3 regions of the Rhizobium sp. YTUHZ045 genome follow, and region 1 is predicted to be linked to each of the others. Evidence: riboswitches for the same ligand, from Rfam matches in the RefSeq annotation. Region 1 holds a riboswitch; each other region holds the start of a gene.

Region 1 (7,834 bases):
GCGGGCGGCAGATTTGAAGGAGACGGCGCGCGACAGGACGCGGCCGTCCACCTCCGGCAGCGCGACGTTCATGCCGAGATCGCGGGCGGACAATCCTTGCGATGAGGCCGTCCAGGCTTCCCGCGACGAGGCCGAAAAGATCGCCTGCAGAACGATGGCGTCATTGGCCTCCAGCACCGTCGGTTCGCGATCGGCCCCAGGGGCGGAGACGGCGAAGCCCGTCGTGTTGATGACGACGTCGGGTTTGAGGTCGGCGAAGATGGATTCGAGGATGCCTTTGGAGATCGGGTCCTTGAGGCTGTAGGCGAAGACTGGCAACGGGCGAAGACCCCGCGACCGCAGGGCTTCGATCAGGGTTTCGACGGGGCGGGTTTCGCCGCTCTGCACGAGGGCGCGGTAGAAGGCTATGGCGATGATAGGACGAATGGTGGGTTCGATTTCCACCTTCTCCGTCGAATATGCGGTGCTCTGGTCTGCCGTCGAGTACGCGGTACCCCCCTCTGTCCTGCCGGACATCTCCCCCACAAGGGGGGAGATCGAATCGTGGAAGGTCTCTCCCCAAACAACCGATGTAGGGCGATAATCTCGCCCCTTGCCGATCTCCCCCCTTGTGGGGGAGATGTCCGGCAGGACAGAGGGGGGTGTCACGACTTCGACAGCCAAGGAAGACGCGCTTGAAACAAGCCTCTTCCATCCCTCAATCCCAACCAGCCCTCTCCCCGGCCACCAGATCCCCGCCTTCATCAGCGGCGCGGCCGGCGTCGGCTTCTCCTCCCCCGAAAGCATCGCCGCTGCATAGGCAAGAAAGCCCCGCGCATTGGCGTCGCCGCCCTCGATCAGATAGCCCCACAGCGCATTGAGATCCTCCAACGCCACATTGGAAAACGGCGTCAGTCCGGCATCTGGCTTGGCATCCCCCGGCAGCACTGCAATCAGCGCGCCATTCCGCGCAGCAACCGCATGCAGCGCCTCCAGCGCATAGTGGAAATAGCTCGCCCCGCCCAACGCCCGCACGATGATCAGCCTCGCATGCTGCGCCGTCCGCTCGACATAGGTATCGACCGACATCGGATGCTTCAGGCTCATCAGGCTTGCAAGCCTCAGCGAATAGCCCGCCACTCCGCCGGCATACGCCGCGGCGATCGCTGCAAGCTCGGTGTCGGCGGCCGAGAGGAACAAGATATCGCCAGGCGTCTGCCCGAGGTCGATCGCCTCTTCGCCGTCGCTGATCGATCCTTGCTGGGCCAGAAGCAGATGCATCGACTATCCCTAAGCGAGCGCTTCGATCGCCTTGCGCACCGCGTCCTGATCCATCTCATGCAGGCCGATGACGACGAGGCGGGTGCTGCGCGCTTCATCAGGCGCCCAGGCGCGGTCGAAATACTGATCGATGCGGGCACCGACGGCCTGCAGCTGCAGGCGCATCGGCTTGCCGGAAACGTCGATGAAGCCTTTGAGGCGCAGTACGTCATGCGCGGCGATGATGGCCTTCAGCCTCTCGACGAAACCTGCCGTATCGGAGATGGCGCCGAGTTCGACGACGAAACTGTCGAATTCGTCGTGATCATGCGGCTCGCCCTCTTCATGCTCCAGCTCGTGATGGGATTTGCGGTTGCCGATATCGTCTTCCGTGCCGATGCCTAGGCCGAGCAGCACGCTTGCCGGCACCGCGCCATTCCTGGCCTCGATCATCACGGGTTTGCGGGCGATGCGCGAGGCAACCTCGCTCTTGACGCGTCCAAGGCCATCGCTGTCGATCAGGTCGGTCTTGTTGAGCACGATCAGGTCGGCGCAGGTCAGCTGATCTTCGAAGAGCTCCTCGATCGGGCTTTCATGATCGAGCGATTCATCCTCGGCGCGGCGCGCATCGACGGCATCATGATCATCCGCAAAACGGCCTGCGGCAACCGCAGCGCTGTCGACCACGGTGACAACGCCGTCGACGGTGACTTCGCTGCGGATATCGGGCCAGTTGAAGGCGGCGACGAGCGGCTGCGGCAGGGCAAGACCCGAGGTCTCGATGACGATATGGTCGGGGCGCTGGTCGCGCTCCAGAAGTTTGGTCATGGTCGGAATGAAATCGTCGGCCACGGTGCAGCAGATGCAGCCGTTCGTGAGTTCGATGATGTCGTCCTCGGTGCAGTTCTCCGCGCCGCAGCCCTTCAGCACATCGCCGTCGACGCCGAGATCGCCGAACTCGTTGATGATGAGCGCGATCTTCCTGCCGCCGGCATTGGTCAGCAGGTTGCGGATCATCGTCGTCTTGCCGGCGCCGAGAAAGCCGGTGATGACGGTTGCGGGGATTTTCTGCTGGTTCATGGAACTTCAACCCTTCATTTTCAGCGGCAGACCGGCCGCGATGAAATAGACTTCGGCGGCCTTCGTCGCGATCATTTGATGCAGCCGCCCGGCATGATCGCGAAATTCCCGCGCCATGCGATTGTCAGGCACGATGCCGAGGCCGACTTCGTTGGAAACGATGACGAGCCGCGCCTTCGCCTGCGGCAGCCAGCCGGCAAGCGCAGCAGCCTGAACCGCGATATCGCGCCCCTCCATCATCAAATTGGTGAGCCACAGCGTCAGGCAATCGACCAGGATCGCCCTGCCCTCACCGTCGATAGCTGCAAGCTTGCCGACGAGATCAAGCGGCTCCTCATGCGTCGTCCAGGAAGGACCGCGATCGTCCTGGTGCTGGTCGATACGCGCCTGCATCTCGTCGTCCCAGGCGCGGCCGGTCGCGATGTAATGCCGCTCGAGGCCGGTGGAAATGACGATATTTTCGGCGAAACGGGATTTGCCGGAGCGGGCGCCGCCGAGGATGAGGGTAGCGGTCATGCTCGGCCGCTCCTGGGAGAGAAGGCATAATCGAGGCTTGTTTCGGGTGGGTATTCCTTGACGGCTGAGGGTGCGACACCCCCCTCTGTCCTGCCGGACATCTCCCCCACAAGGGGGGAGATTGAATCGCGGCACGGGTCTTCCCAAACAACCGATGTAGGGCGAAGGTCTCGCTTCTTGCCGGTCTCCCCCCTTGTGGAGGGTCCGGAGGACGGGTCGAGACCCGCGGCTCGACCCCGGCAGTCGGGCAGGACAGAGGGGGGTACCGCATACTCGACACAGGCGGCCGAAAGCACCGCACCGCCGCCACTGCATCGCGCCACCGAAGGCAGCGCTGAATTCAATCGTTCAGCCAAAACAACCTCCGTGCTGGCAGTGGACCTCTGGCCCAGGATTGGGCTCGTCGCCCGGCGCGCATGGCAGGTCTCCTGGCTCGCGGGTATCGGCCGCGATCGGGGCGGACCGGAAACCGGTCGCCCCGCATCGTGCCAGCGGATCCGCCTCGCCTTCCCGGCTGCATCGGTGAAAAGGTGGACGATTCGTAGAAATAGAGGCGTCCGACCCCGGTTGATCACCATGCATGTCCAGTGGCTTTTCCGACATGTCGCCATCCTGCTCGCCTGCACGATTGCGGGCTGCCGGCCGGAAGGGCTCGATGCCGGATGGAAGACCCTGACCGCTCTACAGTCGCGGGGTCGGCTGTGATAAGGGCGCCCGGCTTGGGTCCGCCCCGTCACATTCCCTTTTCATCCGGAAGGGCGCAACGCCGATCCGGAACCATCCGTTATGTCAGGATGGTCAAGCGACCATCCGTTGAGGGATGGTTAGGCAAGCCGGGGGCTGAAGTCAATCGACCTTCGCAGCCCTCCTCTAGCGCGAGGGGGCGAAAGGTCACGCCAATACCACTGACTCTACCGGAAATATCGTCTTTTATCAGTAATTTACGTCATAAATATTTGACCGGCCCGCCGGCTTTTCGCCGCAATTGCGCTGCAAGCCGGTTGCGCCATCGCCCTTGACCGGGCCTCTCCCCGCCTAGTTGTCTAGCCATGCTTACGAAATTGGATCGGCGCCGCCTGCGTGCGCTGCGAGTTTTCCTCGATCCGGGGCGGTTGCGCGCCCTCACTCGCCGCAGCGAAGTCGGCCTCTCGCTGGCGGGCGCCATCGTCGGCATCGCCTCGGGACTTGCCGTGACCGGCATGAGCTATGTCTCCAACGAGCTGCACCAGCAGGTGTTCGGCATCGCCGACAGTGAAAGGTTGAGCGCCTCGGTCATCGAAGACAAGATGCTGCTGCTCGCCGCCCCGGTCATCGGCGGCGCCCTGCTCGGCCTGCTGCTCCTGGTGCTCGCCAAGCGGCGCAAGAAACCGATGGTCGACCCGATCGAGGCCAATGCGCTGCATGGCGGCCGCCTGTCGCTGACCGACAGCATCATCGTTGCCGTACAGAATCTGATCTCCAACGGCTTCGGCGCCTCGGTCGGCCTGGAGGCCGGCTACACCCAGCTTGCCGCCGGCCTCGCCTCGAAATTCGGCCTGAAGCTGCAGCTGCGCCGTTCGGACCTGCGCATCCTTGTCGGCTGCGGTGCGGCCGGCGCCATCGCCGCCGCCTTCAACGCGCCGCTGACCGGCGCCTTCTACGCCTTCGAGCTGATCATCGGCAGCTATACGATCGTCTCGCTGACCCCGGTCGTCACCTCCGCCCTCGTATCCACGCTCGTCGCCAGGCTGCTTGCCGAAGGCGATTTCACCATCGACATCGGCAGCTTCGGCTCGGTCGTGCCGGCCGACTATGTCCCGGCGCTGCTGCTCGGCGTCTTCTGCGCCGGTGTCGGCATCCTCATCATGCAGGGCGTCGCCTTCATCGAGGAACTGGCGCGCAAGAGCTCGATCGCCCCGCCCTTCCGCCCGGCGCTCGGCGGCATCATCGTCGGGCTGCTGGCGATGATCTCGCCGCAAGTGCTCTCGGCCGGCCACGGCGCCCTTCATCTCAATCTCTCCCGCGAGGTGGCGATCCCGGCGCTGATCGGTCTCTTCCTCCTGAAATCCCTGGCTTCGGCAATCTCGATCGGCTCCGGCTTCAGGGGCGGCCTGTTCTTCGCATCATTGTTCATGGGCGCCCTGCTCGGCAAGCTCTTTGCCTATTGCGGTCCCTATTTCGCCGATGCGACGCTGACGCCTGCGATCTATGCCGTGGTCGGGATGAGTTCTTTGGCCGTCGCCGTCATTGGCGGGCCGCTGACGATGACCTTCCTGGCGCTCGAAATCACCGGCGATTTCCCGATCACGGCGCTCGTGCTTGCCGCCGTCATCACCTCCTCGCTCGTCGTGCGCTCGACCTTCGGCTACTCCTTCGCCACGTGGCGCTTCCATCTGCGCGGCGAAAGCATCCGCAGCGCCCACGACGTTGGCTGGATCCGCAATCTGACGGTGAACAAGCTGATGCGCGCCGACGTGAAAACGGCAAGGGCCGATATCTCGCTGGACGACTTCAGGAGAGCCTTTCCGATCGGCTCAACGCAACGCGTCATTCTCGTCGAAGAGAACGACAAATATGCCGGCCTCGTGCTGGTGCCGGAGATCTACGCCAACCCGACCGATGTCCAGGACGAGGGCCAGACGCTTGCCGATTTCGTCCGCTACCGCAATGACTTCCTGCAGCCGCAGATGAACGCCAGGCAGGCGGCGGCGATCTTCGACAAAAGCGAAAGCGAAGCGCTCGCCGTCGTCAACAATCTGATCGAGCGCAAAGTGGTCGGACAACTCAGCGAAAGCCATACGCTGCGCCGCTACAGTGAAGAACTCGACCGCCGCCGCCGCGAGGTGTCTGGCGAAATCTGAGCGGACACTAGAGCCTGCTGCTTTCATACGGAAGCATATCCTGAGTTTGTGAGGTAGTTTGCGCATTCTGCTGGCGAGAAGCAGTCGAGCATTTCACCAGCCTTGCGCCATGTCGCTTCGACTGTGCGAGGCTGTTCTCTCCTAATTAGGTGCTTGAGCTTGGCAAAGACTTGCTCGATGGGATTGAGGTCCGGGCTGTAAGGCGGCAGGAAGAAGAGGTGCGCGCCTGCGGCCCGGATGGCACGACGGACAGCTTGGCCCTTATGGCTGCCGAGATTGTCGAGGATGACGATGTCGCCCTTGACGAGCGTGGGCACGAGGATCCTCTGGATATAGAGGGTAAAGAGTTCGCCGTTGATCGGCCAAATCGATGACCCAAGGGGCGTCGATGCGGTCGCAGCGCAAGGCGGCAATGAATGTCAGGGTTTTCCAGTGCCCATGCGGAACCGCGGCACATAGGCGTTGACCACGCGGTGCCCACCCCCTGAGGGGCGCCATGTTGGTCTTGATCCAGGTCTCATCGAGAAAGACCAGCCGCTGCGCTTCGATCCGCCGTTGATGGGTCTTCCAACGCAACCGTTTCCTGGCGATATCCATCCGCGTCTGCTCGGCCGGCAGAACCGTTTTTTTTGAAACTCAGGCCCTCGGCCCGGACGAACACCCAAACGGCGCGTCGCTCGGTCTTGATGCCGCGTTCGGCCAGTTCCGCCACAAGGCCTCGCGTCGTGAACGGGCCGGATCGACAGCGCTGGCGCAGCCAGTCGGCCCGTTCGCCGGACAAAGTCCGCTGCTTGCGACCGCCGACGCGGCCGGGCGTCAGAGCGCCGGTCTCCGCAAGGCGCTTCTTCCACTTCGAAACACAGGAGGGAGCAATCGCAAGTGCTGCTGCGATCGATCGTATCGTTTCTCCGGTGTTCAGGCGCGCCATCGCCCGTTCGCGAAGATCCTCAGAATATGGGTGCGTCATCCTTGCCGGCCGTCCTTTTCCGGTAGGACAGAGAATCATATCTCAGCTGATTTGCGAATCTGCGATTCTGAAAAATCGAAGCGTGCTCTAGCGCATCGGCCGATGCGTAGATTTATAGCATTAGAGCGTCCCGAAAGGACGCACGGCGCTCTATGAGGCGGCGCCGGCAAGCCGGAAGACGTCGGCTCTCTTCGAAACGCCGCGCAGTTCGAACGAGCCGAGATGGTCACAGGGCACGGCACAGGTCGCCGCGAAGCTTTCCGACAGCAGCAGGTGCTGCTCAAGCGTTCCGCAAAGCTTTTCAAGCCGCGAGGCCTCGTTGACGGCCCTGCCGATCACCGTGAAGTCGAGCCTGCCGTGAGCACCGACATTTCCGTAAAAAACCTCGCCGAGATGCAGCACGACATCGATGCCGATATGCGGACCGCCGTTGCGCGTCCGCTCACGATTGAGCTCTTCGTTTGCCCGCAGCAGGTTCTGGGCCGACGCCAATGCGGCCATGCAGGCCTTTTGCGGATCCTCGGCATCCGTCGGAAAGATCGCCAGTACGCTATCGCCCATGAACTTAAGGATCTCGCCGGAATTTTCCTCGACATGCCGGTCGATCAGCTCGAAATGCTCGTTGAGAAAGCCGACGATCTCCCCCGGCTGATAGACCTCGGTCAGCGCCGTAAAGTTGCGGAGGTCGGCAAGCAGGATAGCCGCATCGATGGATCCGCCCATTCCCCTGCGGGTTTCGCCGGCAAGGATGCGGGCGCTGGTCCTGGCGCCGGTATAGACGGCAAGGATATCGGTCGCGGTCTTCGAAACCGCCACGCGGTAGGCCGCAAGTCCCAGTGCCGGGAACAGTTTATCGACGATGGCCAGCTGATTGTCGGAGAATCCGCCTGGTGCATCGCTGGTCAGGGAAAAACCGAGCCCGCGCAGCGCGACCTCCTTCGGGAACTCGAAAAGATTGATCACGTGATCCGTGCCACCGGCAAGCGCAAATTCGGAAAGCTCGGCATACTGGAGACCCTCGCCCTTCGCCAGATTCCACCGTCCGGTTTTCTCGCCGCGATTCAAAAGGTAGAATATCGGCGTCTCCTCGAAGACGCGATCCGCTGCGCTGCCATGTCCGGCCATTTCGATGGTCGTGACGCCACCCCTGACGAAATTGGCCGCTATGCCGCGGTACATCGGATGAAGCGAC
Region 2 (7,834 bases), 1.4 Mb from region 1:
CCTCGGCAATCGGCTTTGTATCGAGAACCGGTACCGGCAGAGCCTTGATCACGCCGGCGAGACGTTCGGGATCGGCTCGGTCGCGGTCCGGCGCGAGTTCGCGCAGCAATGCCGCCTTGACGCCTTCAAGCCCGGCACCCTTGCGCAGGCGGTTTGAAAAGCTCGACCTGGTGTCCTGCCGCGTCAAATCGCGCGCCAGCCTTTCGATCGTCCGGCCCGGGGCGAGGTCGAGCGTCAGGGCAGCGCTGCCGTGGTGCAGCAGCCGGTCGCGGAGGCTGGCCGCATGGGCGTAGACCAAGCTGCCTTCGATGCCGCTGCCGGTGATGACGAACTCGCCGGGAAAGGTGCCGGCTTCGGATGTGGCGGTGACCGACTTGACGGGCTCGCCGGCGAAACGCGCGCTGAAGCCGGCGCTCCAGTCGACGACGAAGCCACAATTGGCGGGCCGGAAAGCAGCGATCTCGACGCCCCTCTGGGCCAACCAGGGCAGCCAGGCGGCATCCGAGCCAAGGCGCGGCCAACTTGCGCCGCCAAGCGCCAGCAGGGCGGCGTCGCAATGGACGATGCTACGCCCTTCCGGCGTTTCGAAAACGTAACCGTCTTCGACAAGGCCGGTCCAGCGATGGCGGGTGCGCAACGCAACACCCCGCTCTTCAAGCCGCTTGAGCCAGGCACGCAGCAAAGGAGAAGCCTTCATCACCTTGGGGAAAACCCGGCCGGAGGAGCCGACGAAGGTCTCGGTGCCGAGCCCTGCGGCCCAATCCCTGATATCACCGGGAGTAAAGGCGTCGAGAGCGGGACGCAGACGGGCTGAAGCCGTTCCGAAGCGCGTAACGAAACGGGCATAATCCTCGGAATGGGTGATGTTGAGGCCCGACTTGCCGGCCAGCAGGAACTTGCGGGCGAAGGTCGGCATGGCGTCGTAGATCGCCACAGCATGGCCGGAGAGCGAAAGCAGCTCGGCAGCCGCAAGACCCGTGGGGCCGCCACCGATGACTGCAATCCGTTTCTGGCTCATGATGTCTTCGCCCGATTCCTTCCGGCGCAGTTTTGGCGCGGCCGCCGCTCACCTGCAAGGGTGCAGGTTCGTCAATGGTGAGAATGCGTGCATTGACCATGGTCGGCGAGAATCTCGATGACGCGGCACTGGTCGACGCGGCCGTGGCCGCAGCCCTCCACCATCATTTCCAGCTCGGCCTTCAGAGCCATCAGGCTGCGGATGCGCTGCTCAACCTCAACGAGGCGAGCCTTGGCGATGGCGTCGGCCGAGGCGCAGGACTGGTTCGGATCATCCTGCACCGTGAGCAGCGTGCGGATTGCCTCGATCTCGAAACCGAGCTCGCGCGCGTGGCGGATGAAAGCAAGGCGGCTGATCTCGGCAGGTTCGAAGGATCGCTGGTTGCCTTCGCTGCGGCTCGGGGCCGCAAGCAGGCCGATGCTCTCGTAATAGCGCACCGTCGGCACTTTGACGCCGCTCCGGCGGGCCGCCTCGCCAATCGTGATCTTTTTCATGATTTTTCTCTTGCACCTCTAGTCGCTAGAGGATGTAGGAGGGATGCTTCTGTTTGACAAGGAAGCGGATATGGCTGAGACGAGCGAGACACGATACAGGGTCGGTGGCATGGATTGCGCCGCCTGCGCGAGCAAGATCGATACCGCAGTCAGGCGCATAGCAGGCGTTGCCGATGTCTCAGTCTCGGTGGTGACAGGCACCATGACCATCCGGCATGACGGCAGCAGCGATCTCAAGGCGGTCGAGAAGAAGGTGACGGGGCTTGGTTATTCCGTTTCGCCCTTTGCCGGAAATGCGACGCCTGCGCGTGAAGACCGCCGGCACCATCATCACGATCATGCCGCTCATGGCCATGGAGATCACGACCATGCCGGGCATGATCACGACCATGCCCATGACGAGAAGGAAATCGAAGGCTCGCATGGGCACGACGATGCACCGATGACCGGTCCCTGGTGGCGGAGCAGGAAGGGCCGGCTGACCATTTTTTCGGGTGCGGCGCTCGTTGCCGCCTATGCCGTCGGCCATCTGGTGCCGGCGGTCGCGTCCTACGCCTTCATCGTCGCCATGCTGGTCGGTCTGGCTCCGATCGCGCGGCGCGCTGTCATGGCGGCATTCTCCGGCACGCCGTTCTCGATCGAGATGCTGATGACGATCGCCGCCGTCGGCGCTGTTATCATCAATGCCGGCGAGGAAGCGGCGACGGTCGTATTCCTGTTTCTCGTCGGCGAGTTGCTCGAAGGCGTGGCGGCGGGCAAGGCGCGTGAAAGCATACAGTCGCTGACGGCCCTGGTGCCGAAGACCGCGCTGCTCGAAGACAATGGGCAGATGCGAGAGGTGCCGGCTGAAAGCCTTGCCGTCGGCACGGTTATCATGGTTCGCCCCGGCGATCGCATCTCTGCCGACGGCGTCATCGTATCAGGCGAGAGCGCGATCGACGAGGCTCCGGTGACGGGCGAGAGCACGCCGGTGCGCAAGGGCGTCGACGCCGTGGTCTATGCCGGTACGGTCAATGGCGATGCGGTGCTGAGGGTTCGCGTCACGGCGGCTGCTGCCGACAATACTATCGCCCGCGTCGTCAAGCTGGTGGAAGAAGCGCAGGAATCGAAGGCGCCGACGGAGCGCTTCATCGAGCGGTTTTCGCGCTACTACACGCCGGGTGTGGTCGTCGTTGCCGCGCTGGTCGCGGTCGTTCCGCCGCCGTTCTTCGGCGGCGCGTGGAGTGAGTGGATCTACAAGGGTCTTGCCATCCTGCTGATCGGCTGCCCTTGCGCCCTCGTCATCTCGACGCCGGCGGCGATCGCGGCTTCGCTGTCGGCGGGCGCGAGGCGCGGGCTGCTGATGAAGGGCGGTGCGGTCCTGGAGACGCTCGGCAAGGTGACGATGGTCGCCTTCGACAAGACGGGCACGCTGACGGAAGGCAAGCCTCGGGTGACCGACATCCTTTCCTTTGGATTGGGTGAGGCGCAGCTCCTGTCGCGCGCGGCGGTGCTCGAGCAGGGCTCCAGCCATCCGCTGGCACAGGCGATTCTCCACCGCGCCAAGGCGGACGGCGTGCCCGTGCCACCCGCCTTCGAGCTGGAAGCGCTGCCGGGCAAGGGTGTCACCGGCAAAATCGGCGGCGAGGCAGTTGATCTCTTGTCGCCGCCAGCCGCCCGCGAGCGGGCGGCACTTAACGCGGAACAGGAGGCGCGTATTGCAGGGCTCAATGATGAGGGCAAGAGCGTGTCGGTGCTGCTCGTCAATGGCGCTGCGTCTGGCCTGATCGCCATGCGCGACGAGCCGCGCGAGGACGCCGCGGCCGGGCTCTCGGCGCTCAAATTGGCCGGTGTCAAGGCGATGATGCTGACCGGCGACAACAAGCGGACGGCGGCAGCGGTCGCAGACATGCTCGGCATCGACTGGCGGGGCGAGACGATGCCCGAGGACAAGCAGCGGGTCGTCGGCGAATTGAAGCGCAAGGGCTTCATAGTCGCCAAGGTCGGCGACGGCATCAACGACGCGCCGGCGCTCGCCGCCGCCGACATCGGTATCGCCATGGGCGGCGGCACCGATGTGGCGCTGGAGACGGCCGATGCCGCCGTGCTGCACGGGCGCGTTGGCGACGTGGCGCGAATGATCGCGCTTTCGCAGCGGACGATGCGCAATATCCTCGAGAATATCATCATTGCACTCGGGCTGAAGGCTGTCTTCCTGGTGACCACGATCATCGGGATCACCGGGCTCTGGCCGGCGATTCTCGCCGATACCGGAGCCACCGTGCTGGTTACGATCAACGCGCTCAGGCTGCTCCGCGTAGAGGAATAAATCCTTTCCTCTTCGGAGCGCCGATTAGGGCCGATCCGGAATCGAAAACCGCAGAGCCGGCTACAGGCCGGCTCTCGTCGTTCAGGCCTTCTCCACAGTTCGTTTTGTTTAAGCCTTCATTATCCATGTTTTTCACAGGAACGCAGTGATTTCAAACCTGCCGTAACGCAACGCACAAACCATCCGTTGACGTGAATTTCGATTCGCGTACTATATCTAGTGTTCAAGGTTCCTTCGATTCGTGAGGATCGCGGGCTAAGACGGGAATACGGTGCGTCTCGCCATGAGGGTGGGGCAAGGCCGGAGCTGCCCCCGCAACTGTGAGCGGAGAGCAACTGTCCGATTTCGGGTCACTGGGGCATGATGCCTCGGGAAGGCTGGGCAGGTGCTTCGACCCGTGAGCCAGGAGACCTGCCTTGAATGAAACGTCCACGGGCGGGGTGTCCGGAAGGTCGCGTGCATGCAGCGGAATGATCCGCGCTGTTGCGCTGCCCCGAACGACCGCATGAGCACTTCGGGGTTTGAAGTCATGTCGAGAGCATCAAGGCCGGCGCCCGCGCACATCCTGCGAGGGACCAAGTCAGGCGTTTAAAGCGCCAACCTTGCCAGATCACTATCAAGCATTTCCCCGGACGCCGCATGGCGCCCGATCCCAGTCCTGCGTCCTGAATTCATTGACTTCACGAGGAACATGATGAGCGTTACCGTTTACAGCAAGCCGGCCTGTGTCCAATGCACGGCCACTTACCGCGCCCTCGATCGCCTGGGCGTGGATTATGAGATCGTCGATATTTCCGAGGATGCCGAAGCGCTCGATCGCGTGCGTGGCATGGGCTACATGCAGGTTCCGGTCGTCGTTGCCGGCGAGCAGCATTGGGCGGGCTTCCGCCCCGACATGATCAGCGCGCTCTCCTGACCGGAGAAAAGGAGTGGGGCTGATCGTCTATTATTCCAGCCGATCCGGGAACACCCATCGTTTCGTCGAGAAGCTGGGATTGCGCGCGGCGCGCATTCCCCTCGGCGCTGAGGCCATCCACATTCGCGAACCCTATGTGCTGATCTCGCCTACCTATTGCGGTGACGGCGGCAAGGGGGCCGTGCCCAAGCAGGTGATCCGCTTCCTCAACGAGGCGGAAAACCGCTCCAACATCCGCGGCGTGATTGCTGCGGGCAACAGCAATTTCGGCAAGACCTATGGGCTCGCCGGCGATGTCATCTCGAAGAAGTGCCAGGTGCCGTACCTCTACAGGTTCGAGCTCATGGGAACTGCCGAGGATATCGCCAATGTCAAAGACGGGATGGGACGATTTTGGACACGGGAACAAATCTGACGCGGGACGCGGGCGCAAAACCGCTGAAAGCGGCCGAAACACTCGACTATCATGCACTGAACGCGATGCTGAACCTCTACGACGACGAGGGAAAGATCCAGCTCGACAAGGATCGCGTGGCGGCCAAGCAATATTTCCTGCAGCATGTGAACCAGAACACCGTGTTCTTTCACAATCTTCGGGAAAAGCTCGATTACCTCGTCGCGGAGGGCTATTACGAGCAGGAGGTTCTCGACCAGTATTCCTTCAATTTCGTCCGCGACCTGTTCGATCAGGCCTATGGCAAGAAATTCCGGTTTCCTACCTTCCTCGGGGCTTTCAAATATTACACCAGCTATACGCTGAAGACCTTCGACGGAAAGCGCTATCTCGAGCGCTACGAAGACCGCATCTGCATGGTGGCGCTGGCTTTGGCGCGCGGCGATGAGGCCCTTGCTCGCGACATAGTCGACGAGATCATTTCCGGCCGCTTCCAGCCGGCAACGCCCACCTTCCTCAATGCCGGCAAGAAGCAGCGCGGCGAACTCGTTTCCTGTTTCCTGCTGCGCGTCGAGGACAACATGGAATCGATCGGCCGGTCGATCAATTCGGCGCTGCAGTTGTCGAAACGCGGCGGCGGCGTGGCCCTGTCGCTGACCAATATCCGCGAGGCGGGCGCGCCGATCAAGCAGATCGAAAACCAGTCCTCCGGCATCATCCCCGTCATGAAGCTCCTGGAAGACAGCTTCTCCTATGCCAATCAGCTCGGTGCGCGCCAGGGGGCGGGTGCGGTTTATCTGAACGCCCATCATCCCGATATCATGCGCTTTCTCGACACCAAGCGTGAAAACGCCGATGAGAAGATCCGCATCAAGACGCTGTCGCTCGGCGTTGTCGTGCCCGACATCACCTTCGAACTCGCCAAGAACAATGAGGACATGTACCTGTTCTCGCCCTACGACGTGGAACGGGTCTACGGCGTGCCTTTCACCGAGATTTCGGTGACGGAGAAGTACCGGGAAATGGTGGCGGACGCCCGCATCTCGAAGAAGAAGATCAAGGCGCGCGAATTCTTCCAGGTCATCGCCGAAATCCAGTTCGAAAGCGGCTACCCTTACATCATGTTCGAGGACACGGTGAACCGCTCGAACCCGATTGCCGGGCGCATCTCCATGAGCAACCTCTGCTCGGAGATACTGCAGGTGAGCGAGGCGAGCGACTATCATGACGACCTTTCCTACAAGCATCTCGGCAGGGATATTTCCTGCAATCTCGGCTCGCTGAACATTGCTGCGGCGATGGATTCGACCGACTTCGGCAAGACGATCGAGACCTCGATCCGGGCGCTGACAGCGGTGTCCGATATGAGCAATATCTCCTCGGTTCCTTCGATCGAGAAAGGCAATGACGAGAGCCATGCGATCGGCCTCGGGCAGATGAACCTGCACGGATACCTCGCCCGCGAACGCATCTTCTATGGCTCTGAGGAAGGCGTCGATTTCACCAACATCTATTTCTATGCGGTGACCTATCACGCGCTGCGTGCCTCCAATCGTCTGGCGGTCGAGCGTGGTGTGAGCTTCAAGGGGTTCGAGAATTCGAAATACGCTTCAGGTGACTATTTCGACAAATATACCGAGCAGGAATGGAAGCCGGCCACCGAAAAGGTGCAGGCGTTGTTCGACAAATCAGGCATCCATATTCCGACACAGCAAGACTGGGTGGCGCTGAAAAAGGCGGTGATGGCCTCAGGCCTCTATAACCAGAACCTGCAGGCGGTGCCGCCGACGGGCTCGATCTCCTATATCAACCACTCGACTTCCTCGATCCATCCGATCGTCTCGAAGATCGAGATCCGCAAGGAAGGAAAGATCGGCCGCGTCTATTATCCGGCGCCGTTCATGACCAATGACAATCTCGACTACTATCAGGACGCCTACGAGATCGGGCCGGAGAAGATCATCGACACCTATGCGGCAGCAACCCAGCATGTCGACCAAGGCCTGTCGCTGACCCTGTTCTTCCGTGATACGGCGACGACGCGCGACATCAATAGGGCGCAGATTTACGCCTGGAAGAAGGGCATCAAGACGATCTACTACATCCGCCTTCGCCAGATGGCACTTTCGGGTACGGAAGTGCAGGGGTGTGTGTCGTGTACGTTGTGATTTGATTTCGCTTGTGAGCACTGCCCCTCACCCTAACCCTCTCCCCGTTCTGACGGGGAGAGGGGACTCGCCACACGAGCCGGCAATAAAGACGGATAAGGGTGCGGCATACCCCCTTCGCCCCGCAAGCGGGGAGAAGGTGCCGGCAGGCGGATGAGGGGCAAATCCGGATACATTCCTCAAGAGGACCACCTTATGAACATACAACTCAAGGCAGCCTCGCGCGTGCGCGCCATCAACTGGAATCGCATCGAGGACGACAAGGATCTCGAGGTCTGGAATCGCCTCACCGGCAATTTCTGGCTGCCGGAAAAGGTGCCGCTGTCGAACGACATCCCTTCCTGGGCGACGCTGACGGCGGCCGAGCAGCAGCTGACCATTCGGGTCTTCACCGGATTGACGCTGCTCGACACGATCCAGAACGGTGTCGGTTCCATCAGGCTGATGGAGGATGCGGTGACGCCGCATGAGGAGGCGGTGCTTTCCAACATCTCCTTCATGGAAGCGGTGCATGCCCGTTCCTATTCCTCGATCTT
Region 3 (7,834 bases), 140 kb from region 1:
TTGATGGTCTGGCAGCCGCTTCCGTGCCATTCAGTTATCACCGGTCTTGGCCCAAATTGCTCTGGGCCAAAGGCTTAATGGTCTGGAGACGGCGAAGTCAGTTGTTCGCAGATCGTTTGGGAGGCTCGGCCAGGTTGATCCGGTTGCCCTCACCGTCGAATATCTGAGCCACGCGCCCAAAGTCGCCTTCGATTTTGTTGGCGGGTTGCAAGCCCTGGTGCGAAAGCCTTTCGAGCTCAACCTCGAGCTCGGGTACGACGATCGTTATGATCCCGTTGCCGGCGCGTTCGTCATCCTTCCAGACCTGCAGGCCGGCTTCGCCCATATTACGCCACTGAGCCATGCCCGGTATCGGTTTGCTGTCTGCGGGACGTCCCATGAACTTCTCATACCAGACGAGCGCCTCGTCAAAGTTGGAAACGGTGGCGGAGGCGAAGATGCTCTGGACGATTATTGAAGTGGTGGTCATGTCGTACTCCTTGGTTGGACAAGTGGATGTCGTGCAGGAGTTCTCGATTTCGACTGGCCGCGCAAAAAAAGCTCGCGTCAATACAAAACTTTCGAGCGCTGTTCTTCGAGGTGGCGTCGTTCTGCCTCCGACCAACACAATCCGATAGCGACCGTGAAAGCTTCCGCCGCCTCGACAAGCCTGCCTAGATCGGCGCAAATCTGCGCGCGGGCCGTCCAGTACGGCAGGTAGTCGGCCATTCGCAGATCCCCGGCAAGCGCATGTATGTCAGCAAGAGCCGCCTCTGCCTGCCCTATCCGCATGAGAGCCACGGACCGATTGAGCGTCACGACGGGCGACGGAGCAATCCTGCCCAGCACGTCATAGAGGGAAATCACGGCCTGCCAGTTTAAGATGCCGCTCAAACGGCGCGCGACATGAGCGGATTGGATGGCCGCCTCGATTTGGTAGCGGCCGGTCGGACCGTTTGCATTTGCTTCTCTGAGGAGACCTTCAGCGAGGCGCAATTGCTCATGATCCCAAAGCCCGACATCCTGGCTGTCCAGCGATACGAATGCGCCATCGGGGCCTCTGCGAGACGATCGCCGCGCCTCCGTATAAAGCATCAGCGCGAGAAGACCTTTCGGTTCCGGCTCTTGCGGAAGCAGGGATACGACCACGCTTGCAAGCCAGATTGCCTCATGTCCAAGCGCTTCCGCCCCGTCGACGTCCATCCACCCGTTGGTATAGGCGGCGTAGATGGAGGCGAGTACTGGCGGCAGGCGGTCCGACAGTTCCTCCTTTTCCGGCACGAGGAACGGAATTTTCTCATCCCTGATCCTCGCCTTGGCTCTTACAAGCCTCTGCCCCATGGCCTTCGGAGAGACGAGAAACCGCGCGGCGATGTCCGCAGCGGTCAGGCCTAGCACGGTCTGGAGGATCAGCGGCGTTCGCGCCGACGCATCGATGCCAGGATGTGCGCAGGCAAACATGAGCGCTAGTCGCCTGTCCGCAATCTCCTCGTCCATTTCCGCCGCGGCCGAGAGTTCCTCGGTAACGAGGGCAAGATGATCGGCGCTCTTCGCCTTCACTTTGTCTTTGCGCCAGTCATCGAGTTTGCGCCTGCGCGCGATGGTCAACAGCCAGGCATCGGGGTTGTCGGGCACGCCATCGACAGGCCATTTTTCGAGAGCCGTGAGGAAAGCCGTCGCGAGCGCATCCTCCGCGGACGCGATATCACCCAAACGCCCGCCAAGGTAAGCGACGAGTCGTCCATAGCTCTCGCGCGCCACCCGCTCTGCTACACCTCGGGCAACGCTGGAACCAGAAACCGTCATCCCGCATATTCCGACGCATCCCTGATGCGACGAACCTCAACCGTTCCCCAGGTCGCGGCAGGACAGCGTGCCGCCCATTTGTTGGCCTCGTCCATATCGGCGACGTCGATGATAAAGTACCCACCGAACTGTTCGCGAACATCGGCATAAGGGCCGTCCAAAACGCTGACCTCGTTTCCTTGAACACGAACGAGACTGGCCTCAGAGGAACTGACGAGCGCATTGCTGGAGACAAATGCTGCCGCCTTCTCCAGCGCTTGTTGATAGGCATACATCTGCTACATGAAGCGCCCCATGTCCTGAGGCGCTATGGACCTCCCGGCAGTTTCGTCCGCATGCAGCATCAGCATGTAGCGCATCGCTTTATCCTCAGTGAAACCAATTCCCCGCGGGAACGAGCGCCGAGAATAACAATTCGGATGAAGAAGGGAACTGCTGGTGACGGCTCAGTGTCCGCCTCCGGATGCAACGAGTGCCGACTTACCTCACGGAAGAATACCCGCATCTTCTGGATAAAATCTCGAAAATGCGCTAGGAATTGATCCAAGCTTATTAAGAGAAACACGTTAAGAGACAAGGTACGGCGGATGGACGCCACCTTTGACCGATCGACACTTTCTCATTCCCGGACGACGCCGTGAAACGCCGAAATCTGTCTCTTGCTCTTATGCTTGCGCTGGCATCACCGGCCGCAGCACAGACCAGCGCTATTTGCAACGACTTGCGCGGTCGCCTTGCCGACCTGCCACGATCGATCGGTAGCAATAACGGGCCGGAAGCGCGCCAATATGCAAATGCCATGGCCGAGCAGAACCTCGAGCTGCGCAAGGTCCGCAACGATCTGCGCAATAACGGATGCACTTCCGGCAGCATGGTCGTGATTGGCAGTGACAACGCCGATTTTTGCGCCGAACTCTCTGACGCCGAAGCCCGGATGATCGACAATATCCGTTATCTCCAGGAGCGCCGCGACGAGCTGCGCAACCAGGGCGACGGCACTGACGACGCGCGCCGAGAATTGACGGCGGCACTCGAACGCAACGGCTGCAACAGCGACAATTTCTATGCCCCGACCGAGCGTAGCGCAGACGACCCCGCCCCGAGTGTCGAGGAACAGGCGATGCGCACCGATACCTTCATTCCGCTCGGCGGCGGTGAAGAGACCGATCTGCGTTACGGCCTGCCGAGGGCCGAAATGTTTTCACCGATCAGCACCATCTGCGTGCGCAGCTGCGACGGTGGCTTCTTCCCGATTAGCTCAAATACCAGTTCGGTGGATTTCGGCCGCGATGCCCAGACTTGCGCCAAGATGTGCCCCGGCATTGAAACCGAGCTCTTCTATCGCGACGTGACCAGCACCGACTCCTCGAACATGATCTCGGTCGCAACGGGCGCGCCCTATAGCGCCATGAAGAACGCTTTTGTCTACAAGAACCGCGCGCCTGGCGAGAAAAATTCCTGCGCCTGCAATCTCACCGCCTATTACGAGGAGATGCGCGGCAAGCAGGCCCTGAGCGAACCGCCGCAGCAGGGCTCGATCACGACGGTCCGCACTAAACCGCCGACGAAAGATACTGCGGCAGCATCAGCCCCGCCGCAGCCATCCGTTGCCGAACGTCCCTACGACCCCACGCAGAACAAGGTTCGTCAGGTCGGCCCGCAATTCCTTGCCGGCGACCAGGGTTCGATCGACCTTGCCAATCCGGCGACGCCGGGTCCGCAACCACAGCAGCAGTAATTGCTACGGGTCGTTGCGTCCCCATCCGTCGTGGAAAACGAGTTCCTCGAGCGGCAGCCGCTGCCGCCAACCTTTGACCGAAAGTTCCGGTTCGTCATAAAGACGGTCGACAAAGCCGGCGCAGAGCCAGGCGACCACCTCGATATGCTCCGGTATGCCGAGAATTGTTTTCAGGTCGCCTTCATGAAAGATGCTGACCCAGCCGATGCCGACCCCTTCGGCGCGGGCCGCGAGCCAGAGATTCTGAATGGCGCAAACGGTCGAATAGGAATCCATCCTCGGATTGTGCGTCCGTCCCAGCACCACGCTGCCGCCGCGGGTGGGATCGCAGGTTACGCATATGCCGAGCGGCGCCTCCACGATGCCTTCGAGCTTGAGGGATCGATAGGCCTGCCGCCGCTCGCCTTCGAACATCGAAGCTGCCTCTTCGTTGGCCACGGCAAAGGCGTTGCGCACGCGGGTGCGGACGGTTGCACTTTTCACGAGAATGAAATTCCATGGCTGCATGAAGCCGACCGACGGCGCATGATGGGCGGCGGTCAGGAGCCGCGCCACGACATCGTCGGGCAAGGGATCGGGCAGGAACTGGCTGCGCACGTCACGCCGCGTCATGATTGCGTGATAGACGGCTTCACGTTCGGCCATGGAAAAACCGGATGCCGCCGAAAGGGCATCCGCATAAGAGGGTCGCATCGTCAAATCCCCAACAACGCAACCGCCCGCCGTCCGCGCGGGTTGGGTCTATCTCGCCAGGCCGGTCTTCTGACTCGGCTTCATCCATCTGCCGCAGCCTTCCCGGCAAAGCCAGTGGCGTGATGAAGCGGCAGACGTCGGCCTTACAGCGTTGGGCACGTTCCGGCCTTGCACCGGATTCCCGATTCTCCCGCCTCGAGGGCGGGCACCTGACGGCGCATCTATTTCAGGAAATCGGAACGGAGGCAAGCGTCGGCACGTCAGCCTTAAAGAGGCGAACCCGTGATTTCGCCTCGCAAATTTTGCGTGACAATGAGCGGCCGCGACGCTACATACGCGGAATGTCGACGACTTCAGCCTACGCCTCCTCGCGATTTTATTCGTACCGCTGCTTCCAGCGGATGCGGGTCTGTGCGTAACTGAATTCAACGCGACGACAACCCGAACAGCCGCTAGTCTACCTGGCGGCTTTTCTGTTCCGCACGGTATGACCAAACAGGAGCCATGCCGTGCCCGACACCATCGATGATCTGCGTATTCTCGAGATCACCCCGCTGACCAGACCCGCCGATGTCATCGCGGAAATCCCCCGAACCGCCGCCGTCAGCGAGACGGTGACCAGCAACCGCCACGCGATCCATGAGATTCTCGAGGGTGAAGACGACCGCCTGATCGTCGTCATCGGCCCCTGCTCCATCCACGATCCGGTTGCTGCACGCGAGTATGCCGCGCGGCTGGCCGAGCAGCGACAGCGCTTCTCCAGTGATCTGGAAATCGTCATGCGCGTCTATTTCGAAAAGCCGCGCACCACAGTCGGCTGGAAGGGCTTGATGAACGACCCGCATCTCGACGGCAGCTACCGCATCGAGGAAGGGCTGCGCATTGCCCGGCGCCTGCTGCTCGACATCAATGCCATGGAGCTTCCCGCCGGCGTCGAGTTCCTCGACACGATCACGCCGCAATACATTGCCGACCTCGTCAGCTGGGGCGCGATCGGCGCGCGCACGACCGAAAGCCAGATCCATCGCCAGCTCGCCTCCGGCCTCTCCTGCCCGATCGGCTTCAAGAACGGCACCGACGGAGGCGCTCGCGTCGCGATCGACGCGATCCTGGCCGCTTCACAACCGCACCACTTCCCGGCCGTCACCAAGGACGGACAGGCGGCAATCGCTTCGACGAAGGGCAATGAGGACTGCCACATCATTCTGCGCGGCGGCAAGCGGCCGAATTATGAGGCGGCCGATGTCGGAGCCGTCACAGCGGAATGCCTGAAACTCGGGGTCACCCCGCGCATCCTCATCGACGCCAGCCATGCCAACAGCAGCAAGGATCCGATGAACCAGCCACGGGTTGTCAAGGACGTCGCCGGACAGATCTCCGCGGGCAATCACCACATCAAGGGCATGATGATCGAAAGCAACCTCGTTGCCGGCCGCCAGGATCTCGTTCCCGGCAAGCCGCTGGTCTACGGCCAGTCCATCACCGATGGCTGCATTGACTGGGATATGTCGGTGAGTGTGCTGGAAGATCTGGCGGACGCCGCTCGCAGGCGGCGCCGAGCGGCAGCGGCTTAAGCCGCCGGAAAATACCTGACATAGGCAAACTCGTCACCATCAGGTGACCAGCAGGGCACGTTGATCGTGCCCTGCCCGCCGAAAAGCTCGAACAGCGTCTTCAGGTTGCCGCCGTCCATATCCATCAGCCGCAGCCGCACGTCGAGATCGCGCGGATGGTCGAAGACCGAAGGATCGTAGGACAGGATCAGCACCTTGTCGTTTTTGGGCGATGGATGGGGAAACCAGTTCCCCTGATTGTCCGACGTCACCTGTTCGAGGCCTGTGCCATCCGGATGGATGCGCCAGATCTGCATCAGCCCGGTGCGGCTGGAATTGAAATAGATCCATTGGCCGTCGGCGGAATAATCCGGCCCGTCGTTGCGGCCTTCGCCATGCGTCAGCCGCGTCTCGACGCCGCCGTCGATGGAGATCGTATAAATGTCGAAAAGATCGTCGCGAATGCCGCAATAGGCGAGCTGGCGGCCATCCGGTGACCAGCCATGCCAATAGGACGGCTGGTTTTGGGTGATGAGCCGCGGCGTGCCGCCTTCGACCGGCAGGATGTAGATCGTCGACTTGCCGAATTCCGTCTTGTCCGAGATGACGATCTCAGTGCCATCAGGCGAAATGCCGTGGTCATTGTTGCAATTGACGGCAAAGCCGGTATCGACCTGAACCACCTCGCCGCCATCGAGCGGCAGCCGGAAGAGCAGCCCGTCGCCGTTCAGCAGGAGATAGGAACCATCGGGCGAGAAATTCGGCGCTTCCACCAACCTGTCCGTCTGCCAGACCTCGCGAGCTCTGCCCGTCCTGACGTTGTAGATCTCGACCGAGCTGCGCATGTTGCCTCCCTGATATGTCGCTTGCGTCAGCGATCTCGATTGCGTCAGCGATCACGATCGCGTCAGCAATCCCGATTGCGCTAGCGATCCCGATTGCGCTAGCGATCCCGGAACCGGTTGGTGATCGGATAGCGCCGGTCGCGCCCGAAATTCTTCTTGGTGATCTTCACGCCCGGCGCCGATTGCCGGCGCTTGTATTCGGCAAGATAAAGCAGGTGCTCGACGCGGTGGACGGTGGCGACGTCATGGCCGCGCGCGACGATCTCCTCGACCGCCATTTCCTTCTCCACCAGGCACTCGAGAATATCGTCGAGAACGGGATAGGGCGGCAGCGAATCCTGGTCCTTCTGGTCCGGGCGAAGCTCGGCCGAGGGTGCCTTGTCGATGATATTCTGCGGGATCACCTCACCCGACGGCCCGAGCGCAGTCGGCGGCACATTCTCGTTGCGCCAGCGCGCCAGCGCATAGACCTGCATCTTGTAGAGGTCCTTGATCGGATTGAAGCCGCCGTTCATGTCGCCATACAGCGTGGCGTAGCCGACCGACATTTCCGACTTGTTGCCCGTCGTCACCACCATCGAGCCGAACTTGTTGGAGATCGCCATGAGGATGACGCCACGCGCGCGGCTCTGCAAATTCTCCTCGGTGATTCCGCTCTCCGTTCCCTCGAAGAGGTTGGACAGCGCGCTGCTGAAGCCGGTTACTGGCTGCTCGATCGGTACGATGTCATAGCGGCAGCCGAGCGCCTTGGCACAGTCGGCTGCATCCTTCAGTGAATCTTCCGAGGTGTAACGATAGGGCAGCATCACCGTTCGCACCCGCTCCTCTCCGAGAGCATCGACCGCGATCGCTGTGCAGATCGCCGAATCGATGCCGCCGGAAAGGCCGAGAACGACGGTTTTGAAACCGTTTTTGTTGACGTAGTCGCGGAAGCCGAGCAGGCAGGCGCGATAATCGGCCTCCTCACCCTCGGGAATACGCGCCATTGGTCCTTCGGCGCAGCGCCAGCCGGCTTCCCCACGTTTCCACGTCGTCACAGCAAGTGCCGTCTCGAACTGGCTCATCTGGAAGGCGAGCGATTTGTCGGCATTGAAGGCGAAGCTCGCCCCGTCGAACACGAGCTCGTCCTGCCCTCCGAGCTGGGCGGCATAGATCAGCGGCAGGCCGGTCTCGATCACCTGCTTCAGTACCACCTGGTGACGGATATCGACCTTGCCGCG

The links. Region 1 has a riboswitch for cobalamin ahead of cobU (bifunctional adenosylcobinamide kinase/adenosylcobinamide-phosphate guanylyltransferase). Riboswitches for the same ligand answer to the same signal wherever they lie in the genome.
Region 2: linked by a shared signal. The riboswitch ahead of nrdH (glutaredoxin-like protein NrdH) and the one ahead of cobU (bifunctional adenosylcobinamide kinase/adenosylcobinamide-phosphate guanylyltransferase) in region 1 are both predicted to bind cobalamin.
Region 3: linked by a shared signal. The riboswitch ahead of bluB (5,6-dimethylbenzimidazole synthase) and the one ahead of cobU (bifunctional adenosylcobinamide kinase/adenosylcobinamide-phosphate guanylyltransferase) in region 1 are both predicted to bind cobalamin.

The regions. Positions count from the first base shown of each region.
Region 1 is NZ_CP101432.1:2,273,063-2,280,896, forward strand. Features, by position in the region: gene cobN (cobaltochelatase subunit CobN) at 1-1,260, opposite strand, end outside; gene cobW (cobalamin biosynthesis protein CobW) at 1,270-2,319, opposite strand; gene cobU (bifunctional adenosylcobinamide kinase/adenosylcobinamide-phosphate guanylyltransferase) at 2,326-2,835, opposite strand; cobalamin riboswitch at 3,237-3,632, opposite strand; gene NMA58_RS11535 (chloride channel protein) at 3,885-5,675, shown strand; partial or broken gene NMA58_RS11540 (IS630 family transposase) at 5,699-6,642, opposite strand; gene NMA58_RS11545 (adenylate/guanylate cyclase domain-containing protein) at 6,793-7,834, opposite strand, start outside.
Region 2 is NZ_CP101432.1:3,671,528-3,679,361, reverse strand. Features, by position in the region: gene NMA58_RS18150 (TIGR03862 family flavoprotein) at 1-1,018, opposite strand, end outside; gene NMA58_RS18145 (MerR family transcriptional regulator) at 1,090-1,512, opposite strand; gene NMA58_RS18140 (heavy metal translocating P-type ATPase) at 1,583-3,820, shown strand; cobalamin riboswitch at 4,030-4,253, shown strand; gene nrdH (glutaredoxin-like protein NrdH) at 4,515-4,736, shown strand; gene nrdI (class Ib ribonucleoside-diphosphate reductase assembly flavoprotein NrdI) at 4,750-5,151, shown strand; gene nrdE (class 1b ribonucleoside-diphosphate reductase subunit alpha) at 5,130-7,298, shown strand; gene nrdF (class 1b ribonucleoside-diphosphate reductase subunit beta) at 7,494-7,834, shown strand, end outside.
Region 3 is NZ_CP101432.1:2,137,167-2,145,000, forward strand. Features, by position in the region: gene NMA58_RS10825 (demethoxyubiquinone hydroxylase family protein) at 1-4, shown strand, start outside; gene NMA58_RS10830 (VOC family protein) at 98-469, opposite strand; gene NMA58_RS10835 (RNA polymerase sigma factor) at 547-1,785, opposite strand; gene NMA58_RS10840 (YciI family protein) at 1,782-2,060, opposite strand; gene NMA58_RS10845 (DUF2865 domain-containing protein) at 2,423-3,523, shown strand; gene bluB (5,6-dimethylbenzimidazole synthase) at 3,527-4,216, opposite strand; cobalamin riboswitch at 4,259-4,444, opposite strand; gene NMA58_RS10855 (3-deoxy-7-phosphoheptulonate synthase) at 4,726-5,790, shown strand; gene NMA58_RS10860 (TolB family protein) at 5,787-6,614, opposite strand; gene NMA58_RS10865 (NAD+ synthase) at 6,713-7,834, opposite strand, start outside.